DNA from 4 places in the Streptomyces sp. NPDC001514 genome. Region 3 is predicted to be linked to each of the others. Evidence: riboswitches for the same ligand, from Rfam matches in the RefSeq annotation. Region 3 holds a riboswitch; each other region holds the start of a gene.
What was found. A riboswitch is a leader RNA that binds a small molecule or an ion and turns the genes downstream of it on or off. The one in region 3 is predicted to bind cyclic di-AMP.

Region 1 (4,169 bases), on a different contig from region 3:
GCGATTCGCCGCGCGGCCCGGCTCCGGCCAGCCTGGGTGGGGCGCGGTAGGTCCGCATCCGTGGGGCGGACCGGGCAGGAGACCTTTGGTGGGGCAGCGAGCAGGCGACAGCGACGACGGCATCGACGACGGCATCGACGACGGCATCGACGACGGCATCGACGACGACAGCGTCGGCGACGGCCCCGCGGGCGACGGCCGGATCGGCGACGGCCCCGCGGGCGACGGCGGCATCGGCGATGGCAGCGTCGGCGACGCGCCGCGTCGTGACGGCGGCCGCCGGATCGTCGGGGTGCTGCCCGTGCTGCTCGTCATCGGCGGGATCTTCTTCGATCTGGCCACCCCGGCGTCGTACACCGCCTCTCCCCTCTTCGCCGCGTCGCCGCTGGTCGCCGCGCCCTTCTTCGCCCTGCAGTACACCGTGCTGGCCGGCGTCGCCGCCGTCGCGGCGGAGGCAGGACTGCAGGTGTACAACGGCACGGTCACCGAAATCCCGTCGGTGACCGAGCTGCTGACCGTGGTCACCGTCGCCGTGCTGGCCCTGTTCATCAATCGGATCGTGCGCCGCGGCAGCGCGCGCCTCGCCTCCGCGCGCGTCGTCGCGGAGGCCGCCCAGCGGGCGGTACTGCCCTCGCCCGCCGAGCGGATCGGCGGCCTGCAGGTCGCCGCGCGGTATGAGGCGGCGCAGGCGGACGCGTTCATCGGCGGGGACCTGTTCGCCGTGCAGGACACTCCGTACGGGGTGCGGCTGGTGGTCGGGGACGTGCGGGGGAAGGGGCTGAACGCGGTCGAGGCGGTGGCTGTCGTGCTCGGGGCGTTCCGGGAGGCGGCCGAGCAGGAGCCGTCGCTGGAGGGGGTTGCGCGGCGGCTGGAGCGGGCGCTGGCGCGGGAGGGCACGAGACGCTCGGGGCTCGATGTGTTCGAGGGGTTCACCACCGCCGCGCTCGCCGAGATCCCGATCGGCGACGGACGTGTGCGGGTGGTCAACCGGGGCCATCCGCCGCCGCTCGTGCTGCGCGCGGACGGCGTGCTGGACATCCTGGAGCCGAGCGAGCCCGCGCTGCCGCTTGGCATGGGTGATCTCGGCGCCTGGCCGGACCGGGTGGACGAGGCGGCGTTCCCGGCCGGGGCCACGCTGCTGCTCTACACGGACGGGCTGTCAGAGGCGCGCGACGCGCACGGCGTCTTCTACGATCCGCGCCGGCGGCTGGGCGGCCGTATCTTTCCCGGCCCCGAGGAACTGCTGGACGCGCTCGTCGCCGACGTGCGGCGGCATACGGGCGGTGCGACGACGGACGACATGGCGCTGCTGGCGGTAAGCCGGCCGGGGGAGCGGGAGCCGAAGCGACGCCGGACGATGCCGGTGGTTCCCTGAATCGCGACGGAACGTAATCGAAAGGGAGCCCTCCGCATAACATTTGATGCACCGTCAGAATTGGTGGGGTGGGTGTGGTGGGGTCAACTCGCCCGATTCCCCCCTCTTGTGGCCGGAAAGTCCAGGCCAATATCGTTAATGATCACTGGGAACAGCTTGGAATAGGACCCCGGTGTCTATTAACGTTCGATAACGCAGCGCGGTCGTCCCAGCCGTCGCAAGAGACGGCACCGTGCGCACGCGCCGAATCCCGTAAGGGAACCGGGGAACCACCAATTGGGGTGAATCGGGCACTTCGCGGTGCTCGTAGGAGACCTTCCTGCTCCGAACCCGTCAGCTAACCCGGTAGGCGAGAAGGAAGGAAAGGAGCACGCCTCCGTGGCGTCCAACGAGCCTGCCCTCCAAGAACCTCCCACCACAGAGTGGGTTCCCACCGCAGAGTGGGCTCCCGCCGCCGGGACGGAGGAGTGGAACCCGACCGAGGAGTCAGTCCGCCCGGTCCGTGGCAGGCACCGCGTCGTCAAGCAGCGCAACGGACTCGCCCGGAGCTCCACCGTCCTCGGAGTCGGCGTCATCGCCGCGGTCGGCGCGGGCGGCATGGCCACCGCGCAGGACAAGCCCGCCGTCTCCATATCCCTTCCCGACACCATCACGGACAACCTCCCGGACGCCAAGTCGCTGCCGGGTGTGGGCTCCCTGATGTCGGACGAGTCCGACGAGCAGGACGGCAACCGGAACGAGGCGCCGCTCACCGCGCTCTCCGTCGCCGACACGGCGTCCGCCGAGGGCGGCGAGGAGAGCGCCACCGGCGCGGGCGAGGCGCTGCGCGCCCGCATCCTCCAGCAGGCCGAGCAGCAGCAGGCCGAGGCCGACGCCGAGGCGAAGGCGGCCGCGGAGAAGGCAGCTGCCGAGAAGGCTGCGGCGGAGGCGAAGGCCCAGCAGACCGAGGCCGAGGCCGCGGCCGCGGAGGCGAAGCGGCTGGCCGAGGAGGAGGCGGCGCGCAAGGCGGAGGCCGAGCGGCTCGCCAAGCTCGCCGCGAGCTACTCGCTGCCGACGTCCTCGTACACGATCACCTCGACCTTCGGCCAGGCCGGCTCGATGTGGTCCTCCGGGTACCACACCGGCCTCGACTTCGCCGCGCCCACGGGCACGCCGACGAAGGCCGTGCACGGAGGCACCGTCAAGTCGGCGGGCTGGTCCGGGTCGTACGGCTACCGCATCGTGCTGGAGCTCGAGGACGGCACCGAGGTCTGGTACTGCCACCTGTCGTCGATGACCGTCGGCGTGGGGCAGACGGTCACGACGGGCGAGACGATCGGACGCGTCGGCGCGACCGGCAATGTCACCGGCCCGCATCTGCACCTGGAGGTGCACACGGCGGGTGGCGACGGAGTGGACCCGGCGGCGTGGCTGCGGGACAAGGGCCTCAGCGTCTGAGTCGTCGACTCGTCGTTTCGCTGAATCGCTGATTGGCTGATTCGTCGGTTCGCTGTACGACTCTCGGCGTTCGCGTTTCGCGTTCCCGTTCGCCTTCACGCTTCGCTTTGACGTTCACATCGGCTGCGCCCACTCCCGGGCGTCCCCTCATGCTCGTACGACCCGGCAGCCCCGGCAGCCCTGGCGGCACCCCCCCGACGCCAGGGCTGTCGGTCTATCCCCGGTACGGGTTGTAGCCCCCGTAGTCCCGGTACGGCGCAGGCGCCGGCAGCCAGACCCCGCCCGCCGCCTGGACCGCGTACACGAGGGCCGGGGACGCCACGTGCTTGCGTTGCCAGAGGTGGTGGAGCAGTTCCTGCTCGCGGGCCACGAAGTCCGGGCCCGCCGTGCCGCGGTGGGCGCGGTGGCGCAGGAAGGCCAGGGAGGTTGCGAAGGCCTCGTACTCGGACACGGCGCGGGCGGCCGCGGGCCCGTGGGTGCGGCCCGCCATGTCGCGTGCCATCGTGCGCGCCCGCATGGAGGAGAGGGCGAGCGGCTCGGCGGGGGAGAGCCAGCCCGCCGCGGCGTACGCGGGGAGCTGGGTCGCGACCGTACGGAGCTCACGCTGCCGGGTCCAGACCGCCAGCCAGGTCAGCAGTCCGAAGGCCGGCACCATGAACGCCGCGTACACCGCGTAGAAGCCCCACGGGCCGAACACCCCCGAGCCGTTCCACAGCGCATGCATGCCCATCGCCATCGCGAGGCCGAGCAAGGGCAGCGCGGTCCTGCGGAACCTCCTGCGCCGTGCCGTGATCGCCGCGACGCCGAAGCCGATGCCCGTCAGCACCGTGAAGAGCGGATGCGCGAACGGCGACATCACGATCCGTACGAAGAAGGTCGCCGCGGTGACGGATGCGAAGCCGGAGTGGCCGAACTCCTGGTCCTCACCGAAGGCGTTGCCGAGATAGAGGATGTTCTCGGTGAAGGCGAAGCCGGTCGCGGTGAAGCCGGCCACGACGACGCCGTCGACGATCCCCGTGAAGTCCCCTCGCCGGAAGCGGAAGATGAGCAGGATGGCGGCCGCTTTGGCGCTCTCCTCCACGATCGGGGCGACGACGGTCGCGCCGATCGTGTCCGCGGACGTCGGGTCGGCGGTCGCGGTGGCTATCCACTGGGTCGCGAACGAGTTCGCGATGATCGCCACGAGCGCGGCCGCGCAGGCGCCCCAGGCGAAGGCGAAGAGCAGGTTCCGCCAGGGGCCCGGCTCGACGCGGTCCAGCCAGCGGAACGCCGCCATCAGCAGCGGGACCGGCAGCAGGGCGAGACCGAGGCCCACCAGAAAGCCCTCGGTGCCGGTCTGCTCACGCACCAGCGCGAG
Region 2 (4,169 bases), on a different contig from region 3:
TCTGCCCGTTACGTTCACCTCCGAATCCAACTGACGGTCCGTCAAATCTGTGACTTTCACGTGATCTCCGCTGCATCGACTTGTGACTGACGTTCGAATGCGGCTACGTTCACGGTCAACTCGGGACTCCTCGGTCCCCTGGGGGCTCACCCGTCCCCTGCAGTCACACGGAAGGCCAACCGCATGCTCTCCGGGAACGGTCGACACCGCCGCCCCCGCCAGGCTCCCGCCCTCGTCGTCGCAGCAGGCGTGACCGGATCCGCCATCGCCATCCCGCTGCTCGGCGCGGGTTCCGCTTCCGCCGCCGACGCCGCCACCTGGGACCGCGTCGCGGACTGCGAGAGCGGCGGCATGTGGAGTGCCGACCTCGGCAACGGCTACTACGGCGGACTGCAGTTCTCCCAGGACGCCTGGGAGCAGTACGGCGGTACGGCGTACGCGCCGCGCGCCGACCTCGCCAGCCGCTCGCAGCAGATCGCGGTCGCCGAGAAGGTCCTCGCCGCGCAGGGTCCGACGGCGTGGCCGAGCTGCGCCGTGATCACCGGCCTCGCGGCCGGCGGGGGCAAGGCCGACCCGGGTGTGACGCCCGGCACCGCCAAGAGCGACACGACCGGCTCGCAGGACGACGAGGTGGACCCGCCGTCGTTCGGCGACGGGGCCGACGCCGTGACGTCGCCCTCGGCCTCGCCCGCGCCCGCGCAGTCCCAGGGCGCCTCCGGGCAGGACTCGGGCAAGACGTCCGCCGAGCCGTCCGCCACCCCCGAGTCGACCGCCCCCACCCAGGATGTGGCCAACGGCGACGGGGCCGACGCCGGTGTCGAGGACGGCTCCGGCAAGCACCGCGGCGCCCCCGCCACCAATGAGGATGAGGCGGGCAATTCGGTCAATGAGCGTGAATCTGGTCGTCATGCCTCACGAGATGACGCATCGGCACGAGACGGTGCTGCTGCGGCAGATGAGTACACCGTCCGCCCCGGCGACAACCTGTGGGCGATAGCGGACGCGAACGAGGTGCCGGGCGGCTGGCCCGCGCTGTACGAGGCGAACCAGGAGACCGTCGGCTCCGACCCCGACCTCATCCTCCCTGGCCAGAGCCTCGACCTGGGCCTCGATCAGGGCCTGGAGAAGGAGCAGTTGGAGAAGTAGTGAGGTAGCGCGCCGGAAGCGCTTCGAGTGCTTATGTCCACTTCTGTGCAAGTGAGATATGGGTCTCTTCCCGTCAACTGACGCGTTGCGCCTGCCAAGTCCGGTCATCCCGCCTCTCACCTGCGAAAACGGACATCTGTCCGCGGCGGTTAAGGGTGATTTCTCCCCGATGTTCGTCTTTGAACATCGGGGAGAAGTGCGTTTACGGTCTGAACCGTTCGCCATCGCGGGCCCCGTCGACCGTCACGCCGAATCCTGCCGTCGGTCGAAGGGAACAGTCGTCGCGTCAAGCGCCGTAGGCAGGAGCGGGGGACCCAAGGTAAGTGCCGCGTCCGCCCGATGAGGGACGGTCACGGCTTGGGGTGAAGCCGCGCGCAGGTCGCGCGGCCGGGCAACTCACTTGGCCCGAACCCGACAGCTCACCTCGTAGGCGTCGGTGAGGGGAAAACTCCATGCTGCTTTCCGGCAAGGGCAAGCACCGTCGCCCGTCCAAAGCCACCCGTCTCGTCGCGCTCGCCGGTGTCACCGGTGCCGTGATCGCCGCGCCGCTCGTGGCGGCCGGCACGGCGTCCGCCGCCACCGCCTCCGAGTGGGACGCGGTCGCCCAGTGCGAGTCCGGCGGCAACTGGTCCATCAATACGGGCAACGGCTTCTACGGCGGTCTGCAGTTCACGGCCTCCACCTGGGCCGCGTACGGCGGCACGGCGTACGCCGCCACCGCCGACCAGGCCTCGAAGGCCCAGCAGATCACGATCGCCGAGAAGGTCCTGGCCGGCCAGGGCAAGGGCGCGTGGCCGCACTGCGGCGTGGGCCTGTCCAACGCCGCGTACACCGGTGGCGCCGCCGAGGCCGCCCCGAAGCCCGCCGCGCCCAAGGCCGAGACCCCCGCCCCGGCCCCGAAGCGCGCCGAGGTCCCGACGACCCGCTCCGCCCGCCCGGCCGCCCCGGTCAAGAAGGGCGACGGTGAGTACACGGTCAAGGCCGGCGACACGCTCAGCAAGATCGCCGAGGCCGAGAAGGTCAAGGGCGGCTGGAAGAAGCTGTTCGACCTGAACAAGGACGTCATCGACGACGCGGACGTCATCAACCCGGGCCAGAAGCTCCACCTGAGCTGACGACCCGACTCCGGGACCGATCCCGGGACCGGGGCTCCCCGACCCGGCCCCCGGGACTTCCGTAGTCGCACCCAGGGGCTCCCGTAGCCCGGTGGACCCGGCGGACCACCGAGCTCCCGCAGTCCGGTGGACCCGGCGGACCACCGGCCGCACGCATCCCCGTCCCCCCCCGGCCCCCCGGCCCGGCGCACCCTTCCCCCGTATGCGCCGGGCCGGGGTTTCTGTCTGTTCCGTACCCTTTTTCGTCCCACGAGGCGGGCACCGGCTGGCCGATGCCCCCGGGCCGGATAGGCTCATGTCGCAAGGCCGAAGCGACCCTGCACTGCATGCGTCACATCTAGCGTCACATCCCAGAAGGAGATGCTCGTGCCGTCCATCGACGTCGTCGTAGCCCGGGAAATCCTGGACTCCCGAGGCAACCCCACGGTCGAGGTCGAGGTCGGCCTCGACGATGGCAGCACCGGCCGTGCTGCCGTGCCCTCCGGCGCCTCCACCGGTGCGTTCGAGGCCATTGAGCTCCGTGACGGAGACCAGAACCGCTACATGGGCAAGGGCGTGGAGAAGGCCGTCCTCGCCGTCATCGAGCAGATCGGCCCCGAGCTCGTCGGCTACGACGCCACCGAGCAGCGCCTGATCGACCAGGCGATGTTCGACCTCGACGCCACCGACAACAAGGGGTCCCTCGGCGCCAACGCCATCCTCGGCGTCTCCCTGGCCGTCGCCCACGCCGCCTCCGAGGCCTCGGACCTCCCCCTCTTCCGCTACCTGGGCGGCCCGAACGCGCACCTCCTGCCGGTGCCGATGATGAACATCCTGAACGGCGGCTCGCACGCCGACTCCAACGTGGACATCCAGGAGTTCATGATCGCCCCGATCGGTGCGGAGTCCTTCTCCGAGGCACTGCGCTGGGGCACCGAGGTCTACCACACCCTCAAGAAGGTCCTGAAGGAGCGCGGCCTCTCCACGGGTCTCGGCGACGAGGGCGGCTTCGCCCCGAACCTGAACTCCAACCGCGACGCCCTCGACCTCATCCTCGAGGCCATCAAGCAGGCCGGTTACGCGCCCGGCAAGGACATCGCCCTCGCGCTCGACGTCGCCGCCTCCGAGTTCTACAAGGACGGCAAGTACCTCTTCGAGGGCAAGGAGCGCTCGGCCGCCGAGATGACCGAGTACTACGAGGAGCTCGTCTCCGCGTACCCGCTCGTCTCCATCGAGGACCCGCTGTTCGAGGACGACTGGGCCGGCTGGAAGGTCATCACCGACAAGCTCGGCGCCAAGGTGCAGCTGGTCGGCGACGACTTGTTCGTCACCAACCCGGAGCGCCTCGCCCGCGGCATCGAGGACGGCGCCGCGAACGCGCTGCTGGTCAAGGTCAACCAGATCGGTTCGCTGACCGAGACCCTGGACGCCGTCGAGCTGGCCCAGCGCAACGGCTTCAAGTGCATGATGTCCCACCGCTCCGGCGAGACCGAGGACGTCACCATCGCCGACCTGGCCGTCGCCACCAACTGCGGCCAGATCAAGACCGGCGCCCCGGCCCGCTCCGAGCGCGTCGCCAAGTACAACCAGCTGCTGCGCATCGAGGAGATCCTCGACGACGCCGCGGTGTACGCGGGCCGCTCGGCGTTCCCGCGGTTCAAGGGCTGACACCCCCGCTTCCGTACGTCCCCGCACCCGGTCCCGTACCGTGTGCGGGGACGTACGTACGTAAAGGGGAGGCGCGCACATGGCCCGGGACCGGTTCTCCACCGCGACCCGACTGCGGCTGCTCGGCGAGCAGACCGCCGCCCGCGTCTACCGCTCGCAGAACCGCCGCCAGGCCCGCCGCTCCCGGCTCACCGGCCGGGCGGCCTTCCTCGCCCTGGTGGTCTGCTCGCTGATCGTCGCGCTCGCGTACCCGATGCGGCA
Region 3 (4,169 bases):
CCTCGACCGTCTGGCGAAGCTGGTCGCCGAGGGTCTCGAGGAGCTCCCCGAGACCGTCTGACCCGGCCCGGTCCCGGTCCGGACCCCGGCTGCCCGCTCGCGGGAGTGAGCCTTATCCCGGCCGGCAAAGAACAAATGAATGGAAACGGCGGAGCCGCAGCAACCGGGAATTACCGGTCTGCGGCTCTGCTGTTTGAAATAGCCCCTCTTTGTATACGGCGCTTTTGTTAATTGCGGGCACTCGCCGTGTTTACGGAATGTTGCGAACTCCTCACTGCCCCGCGCGCCGTGATACGCAACCGGTGCGCCCCCGTCATCCGTTCGGCGTGCATCGCGGTGAGCGCCCGCGCCCGCTCCGCGTCGCCGCGCGACACCGCGTCCACGATCGCGCCGTGCTCGGCCCAGGACTCCACCGGCCGGGCGGGCTGCTCGACGGCGTACATCCAGGCGATCTTGTGCCGGAGCTGGGTCAGCAGCGCGATGAGGCCGGGGCTGCCGGAGGCCTGCGCGAGGGTCTCGTGGAACCAGCCGCCGAGCGAGCGCAGATCCTCGCCCTGACCCCGGCGCGCCCGCTCCTGGCCGAGTCTGACCAGGCCGCGCAGCACTTTGAGGTGGGCCTCGGTGCGCCGCTGCGCGGCGCGCGCGGCACCCAGTGGCTCCAGCAGCATCCGGATCTCCAGCAGGTCGGCGGCCTCCTGCTCGGTGGGCTCGGCGACGCACGCTCCGGCGTGTCTGCGGGTGACGACGAAGCCCTCCGACTCCAGGGTGCGCAGCGCTTCGCGCACCGGGACGCGTGAGACGCCGTAGCGGCGCGCCAGCTGCTCCTCGGTGAGCCGGCTGCCGCGCTCGAAGACACCGGAGACGATGTCGTCGCGGATGGCCGTGCATACCGAGCGCGCAGGAATGCGCATACCGAACCTCCGTCTTTAATCCGCGCGAAACCCAGTCGAGCGATGTCTGTTCGGTGACTCTATTGCAGTGGGCCGGAATTTCCGATGGCCTACGGGAATCCATGGATATCTTTTGGCCGGAATACACCGAAAGCCCCGGCCGGTCTCCATGACCGGGCCGGGGCCCTACCGCGGGGAGGCGGGTCTCAGACGCTGACGCCGTGGCCGCGCAGATACGCGACCGGGTCGATGTCCGAGCCGTAGTCGGGGCTCGTGCGGGCCTCGAAGTGGAGGTGCGGGCCCATCGAGTTGCCGGTGGACCCGGACAGGCCGATCTGCTGGCCCGGGGTGACGGTCTGGCCGACCGAGACGCCGATGGACGACAGATGGCCGTACTGGGTGTACGTGCCGTCCTTCATCTTGATCACGATGTTGTTGCCGTACGCGCCGCCCCAGCCGGCCTCCACGACCGTGCCCATGCCGACGGCGACGACCGAAGTGCCGGAAGGGGCGTGGAAGTCGACCCCGGTGTGGCTCCCGGAGGACCAGACCGAGCCGCCCGCCTGGTAGCCCGTGCTGATGTACGAGCCGGCGACCGGGAGCGTGTAGGACATCAGGCGCTTGCGCTCGGCCTCGCGGGCAGCGCGCTCCTGGGCCTCGCGGGCCGCCTTGACGCGGGCTTCGGCCTTGCGCTTCGCCTCGGCCTCGGCCTTCGCGCGGGCCGCGGCCAGGTCGGCCTCCCGCTGCTGGGCGTCGGCCTGGGCGTCGATCTGCTCGGCGAGGGTGTCGGCGGCGACGATGGCCTGGTTCAGGCCGGTGTCCTCGAGGGCGGGGCTTTCCGTGTCGGCGGCGAGCGCCGGGGAGGCGAGGGTTCCGATGACGCCGGTGGTGGCGAGGGCTGCGGCTCCGGCCAGACCCGCGCGCTTGCGCGTCAGACGGCTCGGACCACGATGCTTCCCGGTGGCACGGGTGAACGCCATGAAGTGGCTGATCCTTTCCTTCCTTCTCGCCTACCGGGTTAGCTGACGGGTTCGGAGCAGGAAGGTCTCCTACGGGCCCCTCCGCACGGGTGCGAAGGCGTCCGATTCACCCCAGGGGACGTGTGGGTCCCCGGCTCCCCAGGCTCGCGCCCGACGGGGACTCGGCGATGGCTGTCCGATGCCGCGGATGCGGCTGGTGCAACCGACGGACAGCGCAGAAGACGCTAAGCGGGACATCTTTCAATCACCAAACGGACACGGAGATTTGTTGTGCATGCCACAGGTCAGACACGCAGCCTCTCCAACAAAACGGACATACGGAAGGGCCCCGTTGGCACGATGCCAACGGGGCCCTCCGGGTGCGCCGGAGCCGACCGGCAGTCAATCAGCCCGTGACAACGGTCACTTCACCGATTCCCAGAGCCTTGACCGGCTCCTCGATCTCGGACGCGTCGCCGACGAGGACGGTGACGAGCCGGTCCACCGGGAAGGCGTTGACGACCGCGGCCGTGGCCTCGACGGTGCCGGTCCCGGCCAGGCGCGTGTACAGCTGGGCCTGGTAGTCGTCCGGAAGGTGCTGCTCGACCTGGTCGGCCAGCGTGCCCGCGACCGACGCCGCGGTCTCGAACTTCAGCGGGGCCACACCCACCAGGTTCTGTACGGCGACATCGCGCTCGGCGTCGGTGAGGCCCTCCGCGGCGAGGGTGCGCAGCACCTTCCAGAGGTCGTCCAGCGCCGGGCCGGTGTGCGGGGTGTCGACGGAGCCGCTGATGGCGAGCGTGGCCGCGCCCGTGCCGTCGGCGGAGGAGCGCAGGACCTGGGCGAAGGCCCGCACCCCGTACGTGTACCCCTTCTCCTCGCGCAGGACGCGGTCCAGGCGGGAGGTGAGGGTGCCGCCCAGGCAGTACGTGCCGAGGACCTGGGCCGGCCAGACCCGGTCGTGCCGGTCCGGGCCGATGCGGCCGATGAGGAGCTGCGTCTGGACCGCGCCGGGGCGGTCGACGATGACGACGCGGCCCGTGTCGTCGGCGGTGATCGGCGGCACGGGACGGCTCTCGGCCGCGCCGCCGGTCCAGTCGTCGAGGGTGTCGGCCAGCACGGCGTCCAGATCGACTCCGGTGAGGTCGCCGACGATCACGGCGGTAGCGGCTGCGGGCCGGACGTGGGCTTCGTAGAAGGCCCGTACGGCCGCGGAGTCGATGCGCTCGACGGTCTCCTCACTGCCCTGGCGGGGGCGGGACATCCGGGAGGAGGCCGGGAAGAGCTGCTTGGAGAGCTCCTTGGCGGCGCGGCGGGCCGGGTTGGCGGTCTCGTGCGGGATCTCGTCCAGTCGGTTCCGCACGAGCCGCTCGACCTCGCTGTCGGCGAAGAGCGGCGCGCGCAGGGCCTCGGCGAGCAGGCCGAGCGCCTTGGGGAGGCGGGAGACCGGCACCTCCAGGGAGACACGGACGCCGGGGTGGTCGGCGTGCGAGTCGAGGGTGGCGCCGCAGCGCTCCAGCTCCGCGGCGAACTCCTCCGCCGTGTGCTTGTCGGTGCCCTCGGAGAGCGCCCGCGCCATGATCGTGGCGACGCCGTCGAGGCCCTCGGGCTCGGCGTCCAGCGGGGCGGTGAGGAAGATCTCCACGGCCACGACCTGCTGGCCGGGACGGTGGCAGCGCAGGACGGTCAGTCCGTTGTCGAGCAGGCCGCGCTCGGGGGCGGGGAAGGCCCACGGCCTGGCCTCGCCTGCCTGCGGCTGCGGGTGGAAGTCCATGGTCACGGCAGCGTCGGTCACTGGTCCGCCCCCTCTGCGTCGTCGTTGTCCTCGGTGGCCTCGGCCGCTTGGACGGGTTCGTACACCAGCACCGCCCGGTTGTCCGGGCGCAGCCGGGCCTGGGCGACTGCCTTGACCTCCTCGGCGGTGACGTCGAGGACCCGCGAGACGGCGCTGAGCGCCAGCTGGGGGTCGCCGAACAGCACGGCGTACCGGCACAGTTCGTCGGCGCGGCCCGCGACCGTGCCGAGCCGGTCCAGCCACTCGCGCTCCAGCTGGGCCTGGGCGCGCTCCATCTCCTCGGGCGTGGGGCCCTCGGCTGCGAACCGCTCCAGCTCGTCGTCGACGGCGGCCTCGATGTCGGGCACCTCGACCCCGGCGGACGTCTTCACGTCCAGCCAGCCGAGCGAGGGCGCCCCGGCGAGCCGCAGCAGGCCGAAGCCCGCGGCGACGGCCGTGCGGTCGTGGCGCACCAGGCGGTTGTGCAGCCGGGACGACTCGCCGCCGCCGAGGACGGTGAGCGCCAGGTCGGCGGCGTCGCACTCG
Region 4 (4,169 bases), on a different contig from region 3:
GGCAATCTCTACGACGGCTCGTACCGGACGGCGCTGCGGCCCCGGCCGTGTCCGGTCGCTGTCTGCGACTGCCACATCGGGTACGTCCATCTGGAGTCGCTGCCGCTGTACGACGTGTTCGCCGGCGGGGTCCTGGAGCGGATCCCCGCCGCCGCGAACGGGAGGGGTCAGAGCGGGAGCAGATCAGGACGCTTCGGCTCCACGTGATCGCCGGAGGACTCGCCCCGCAGCCGCCGGCCGATCCACGGTACGAGGTACTCGCGCGCCCAGTGGATGTCGTCGCGCCGGACCTCGAGCGTGCCGCGCGGCGGCAGTGGGGGCCACGGCTGGTCCGGGTCGGCCGGCACGTCGATGCCGAGGACCTGGGCGGCGCGGAGTGCGACGCGCGTGTGGCCCTCGGGCGACAGGTGCAGCCGGTCGTCGTCCCAGGCGCGCCTGTCCTGGACCGACTTGAGCGACCAGAGGTCGAGGACCGGGCAGTCGTAGCGGTCGGCGATGGCGCGGACGTGCGCGGTGTACGTGGCGATCTTGCCGCGCAGATGGCGGAGCACGGGCACGCCGCGGGTGTCGAAGCCGGTGGTCACCATGACGGTGCCGACGGCGTCGGTGAGGTCGGCGACGGCTCGTTCGAAGCGCTCGGCGACGTCGTCGGGGTCGGTGCCGGGGCGGATGATGTCGTTGCCGCCCGCGCAGAACGTCACGAGGTCGGGGGCGAGTTCCTTCGCGCGCGGGACCTGTTCCGCCACGATCTGATCGAGCAGGCGGCCGCGTACGGCGAGATTGGCGTAGCGGAACGTGTGCTCCGGTACGCGGTCGTCGAGCAGGACCGCGAGGCGATCCGCCCAGCCCACGAACTGACCCTCGGGTCCGGGGTCCCCGACGCCCTCGGTGAAGCTGTCACCGATCGCCGCGAACGACCCGAATGCGCCATTTGTTCTTGATCTCGAATCGTCTGCCACGTCGAGACATCATTCACGGCGGGAAGTGACCTACGCCACCGTAGGGAGGGGTTGACGGGGCGTGAGATAGACCACCTGGTCAGTTTCCCGCCCAGCGGGAATACGGCGACACAAAGTCGTCCGCCGCCCCCCTTGGTCAGGTCGGGGGGCGGCGGACGCTACTGACGTTACGTCAGGTTCAGAGGGCGACGCCGTGCTGGCGGAGGTACGCCAGGGGGTCGATGTCCGAGCCGTAGTTCGGAGTGGTGCGGATCTCGAAGTGCAGGTGCGGCCCGGTGGAGTTGCCGGTGGAGCCGGAGAGGCCGATCTGCTCCCCGCCGCGGACGCTCTGGCCGGACGAGACCGAGAGGGAGGAGAGGTGGGCGTACTGCGAGTACGTGCCGTCGCTGTGCTGGATGACGACCTGATTGCCGTACGCGCCGGCCCAGCCGGCCGAGACGACGGTGCCGGGGCCGACGGACTTGACGGAGGTGCCGGTGGCGGCGGCGAAGTCGAGTCCGGTGTGGTAGCCGCTGGCCCACATGGCTCCGGCGGTGCGGTAGGCGGTGGTGATGGTCGAGTTGACCGGGGCGAAGTAACCGGAGAAGTTGCTCTGCGGGGCGGGGGCCGCGGCAGCGGCACCCGCGGGAGCCTGGGCGGTGCCCGAACCGGACTCGGCGCGCGCCTGCACGCGCTCGGCCTTCACGGGAGCCTCGGCCTTCGCCTTGACCTTGGCAGGAGCCTCGGCCTTCGCGGGGGCCTTAGTCTTGACCTTGGCAGGAGCCTCGGCCCGCACCTTCGTCTTCGCCTTGGCCGGGGCCTCGGCAGGGGCCTTCCCCTGGACCTTGGCGCCGAGCGCGAGCTTGAGACCCGGGTGGATCAGCGACGGGTTCTCACCGACGGCCTCGCGGTTGTCCGCGTACAGCTTCTTCCAGCCGCCGACGACATCCTGCTCCGCGGCGATCTTCGACAGGTAGTCGCCCGCCACGACGGTGTAGGTCGTGGCGGCCTTACCCGTCTTCGGCGCCTCGGGGGCGGCGGCCTTCTGGGCGACGGCGGCGACATGCTCAGGGGTCACGGTGGGCGCGGACGTGTCCGCTGCGTGCGCACCTGCGGCACCGATGAGCGGGAGCGCGATGGCGGCACCACCCGTGCCCGCGGCGACGAATCCGCGCGTGATCGGGTTGGTCCTCGGACGGCGATGCTTGCCCTTGGGCATGGCGAATTCCTCTCCGGCGCCTACGAGGTGAGCTGTCGGGTTCGGACTGGAGATGCCCGGTCGCGCTTTCACGCGACTTGACCCCTAGCCGTCCGGAACTCCGGAGCGGCGATCTACCTGGGTCCCCCGCTCCTGCCACGCGTGGGGTGGGTGCTTATTCCGGTCGGCGGCAGGATTAGGCGGTCCGACCGGATTGCGGCGACCGTAAGCGAGCAAATCGACGGGAACAAGCCTCCCCAATGACCCGGCATTCACCCAGGCCATATCAACAGGGATTTCCCGGTCACCCTCCGTCGATTACGGACCTCTGATTTCCTTACGGGCAACGGAGATTGATGAGGGGACACGGCAACAGACCGTCACGAATATGATCCCGCTCACGCAACGAGGCCTATCTCCTTTGCAACTGGTGCGTGTTCCACTAAAGCGTCCAATACGGACAGAAGCCTCATTAGGTGCGTTTATCGGCTAGATCTGGCTCAGCAGACGGAAAGGTCAGATCCGGCTGGTCCGGCGCCTCAGCCGCAGCACCACCGCGTCGAGATCACCACGCAGCCCCGTGTCCATTCCGTGATGCAGCAGCACCGCACCCCGGTACACGGTCTCCGTGTCCAGGCACTCGTACGCCGCCGCCGGATCGAGCCCGCGCAGCCTGAGCGCCGGCGGCCGCTCCCCGTAGTGCTGTGCCTGCAGCCACGCCAGGACGACGACCTCGTCGCCGCGTACGTACTGCACGGCGCTCAGCCCGCCCCCGGGCGGCCGCAGCCGGTAGAGCTCGCCGTGCTGCACGACCGGCCTGATCCTCTTATAGAGATCCACCCAGCCGCGGGCCTCGGCCAGCTCGTCCTCGCTCCATCGCGTCAGGTCACCCCCGACGCCCAGCACCCCGGCCATCGCACTGACGAAGCGGAAGCGCAGGGAACTGACCCGGCCATTGAGCTGCACATTCGGGCTGTCCGTCACCCAGGCTGCCATCACCCGGGCCGGATGCACCTGCCCGAAGCCGTGCTGGATGGCCAGCCGGTCCAGCGGATCGGTGTTGTCGGAAGTCCACACCTGATCCGTACGGGAGAGGATCCCCAGATCGATCCGGCCGCCACCGCCGGAGCAGGACTCGAAGGCGACGGTCGGGTGCGCCGCCCGCAGCCGGTCCAGCAGGGCGTAGAGCGCGTGCACGTGCTCGATCCAGAGTTTCTGGGGGTACGGCTCGCCCGGCCAGCCGGAATCCGTGAAGCAGCGGTTGAAGTCCCACTTCACATAGTCGACGGGGGCCGAGGACAGCAGCCCGTCCAGCTGCTCCCAGAGGTACTCCAGGACATCCGCGCGGGCGAGGTTCAGCACCAGCTGGTTGCGGAACTCGGTCCGGGCCCGGCCCGGATGGTGCTGGACCCAGTCCGGGTGGGCGCGGTAGAGATCACTGTCCGGGTTGACCATCTCCGGCTCGACCCAGATCCCGAACTGCATGCCCAGCGCGTGCACTTCGTCGGCGAGCGGCTTCAGCCCCTGCGGGAAGCGGTCCGGATTCGGCGTCCAGTCGCCGAGCCCCGCCCGGTCGCTCGTGCGCTGCCGGAACCAGGCGTCGTCCACGACGAAGAGCTCGACCCCGATCCCGGCGGCCCGGCGCGCCAGGGCCCGCTGCTGGTCCTCCGAGATGTCGAAGCCGGTGGCCTCCCAGGAGTTGTAGAGGACCGGCCGGGAGGCCCGCGCGTCCGGAATCACGTGCGCCAGCTGCCAGGCGTGCCAGGCCCGGCTGGCCCCGCCGAAGCCCTTGTCGGTCCACAGCCCGGAGAAGACGGGTGTGGTGTACGCCTCACCGGGCGCGAGGAGCAGCAGCCCGGAGTCGTCGTATCCGGCGCCGCCGCTGATCTGCACCTGGCCGTCGGGCAGGTGCTGTACGGCGATCCGCCATGATCCCGACCAGCCGAGCGCGCAGCCGTACACCTCGCCCCTCTCCTCGGTGGCCTCGCCGTCGTCGACGGCGACCCAGGGGAGGTGCTGATGCCCGGTGTGCC

Region 1: linked by a shared signal. The riboswitch ahead of ACWCXB_RS34515 (M23 family metallopeptidase) and the one ahead of ACWCXB_RS22585 (M23 family metallopeptidase) in region 3 are both predicted to bind cyclic di-AMP.
Region 2: linked by a shared signal. The riboswitch ahead of ACWCXB_RS19420 (transglycosylase family protein) and the one ahead of ACWCXB_RS22585 (M23 family metallopeptidase) in region 3 are both predicted to bind cyclic di-AMP.
Region 4: linked by a shared signal. The riboswitch ahead of ACWCXB_RS08265 (M23 family metallopeptidase) and the one ahead of ACWCXB_RS22585 (M23 family metallopeptidase) in region 3 are both predicted to bind cyclic di-AMP.

The regions. Positions count from the first base shown of each region.
Region 1 is NZ_JBSFHO010000051.1:20,704-24,872, reverse strand. Features, by position in the region: gene ACWCXB_RS34520 (PP2C family protein-serine/threonine phosphatase) at 203-1,375, shown strand; cyclic di-AMP (ydaO/yuaA leader) riboswitch at 1,607-1,742, shown strand; gene ACWCXB_RS34515 (M23 family metallopeptidase) at 1,754-2,812, shown strand; gene ACWCXB_RS34510 (PrsW family intramembrane metalloprotease) at 3,027-4,169, opposite strand, start outside.
Region 2 is NZ_JBSFHO010000017.1:43,547-47,715, forward strand. Features, by position in the region: gene ACWCXB_RS19410 (cytochrome P450 family protein) at 1-34, shown strand, start outside; gene ACWCXB_RS19415 (transglycosylase family protein) at 184-1,146, shown strand; cyclic di-AMP (ydaO/yuaA leader) riboswitch at 1,428-1,594, shown strand; gene ACWCXB_RS19420 (transglycosylase family protein) at 1,599-2,261, shown strand; gene eno (phosphopyruvate hydratase) at 2,622-3,908, shown strand; gene ACWCXB_RS19430 (FtsB family cell division protein) at 3,988-4,169, shown strand, end outside.
Region 3 is NZ_JBSFHO010000021.1:122,411-126,579, reverse strand. Features, by position in the region: gene ACWCXB_RS22595 (HPr family phosphocarrier protein) at 1-61, shown strand, start outside; gene ACWCXB_RS22590 (GntR family transcriptional regulator) at 228-911, opposite strand; gene ACWCXB_RS22585 (M23 family metallopeptidase) at 1,097-1,870, opposite strand; cyclic di-AMP (ydaO/yuaA leader) riboswitch at 1,884-2,047, opposite strand; gene ACWCXB_RS22580 (M16 family metallopeptidase) at 2,256-3,623, opposite strand; gene ACWCXB_RS22575 (M16 family metallopeptidase) at 3,641-4,169, opposite strand, start outside.
Region 4 is NZ_JBSFHO010000005.1:112,805-116,973, forward strand. Features, by position in the region: gene ACWCXB_RS08255 (STM4011 family radical SAM protein) at 1-207, shown strand, start outside; gene ACWCXB_RS08260 (SGNH/GDSL hydrolase family protein) at 168-959, opposite strand; gene ACWCXB_RS08265 (M23 family metallopeptidase) at 1,138-2,157, opposite strand; cyclic di-AMP (ydaO/yuaA leader) riboswitch at 2,160-2,320, opposite strand; gene ACWCXB_RS08270 (alpha-galactosidase) at 2,653-4,169, opposite strand, start outside.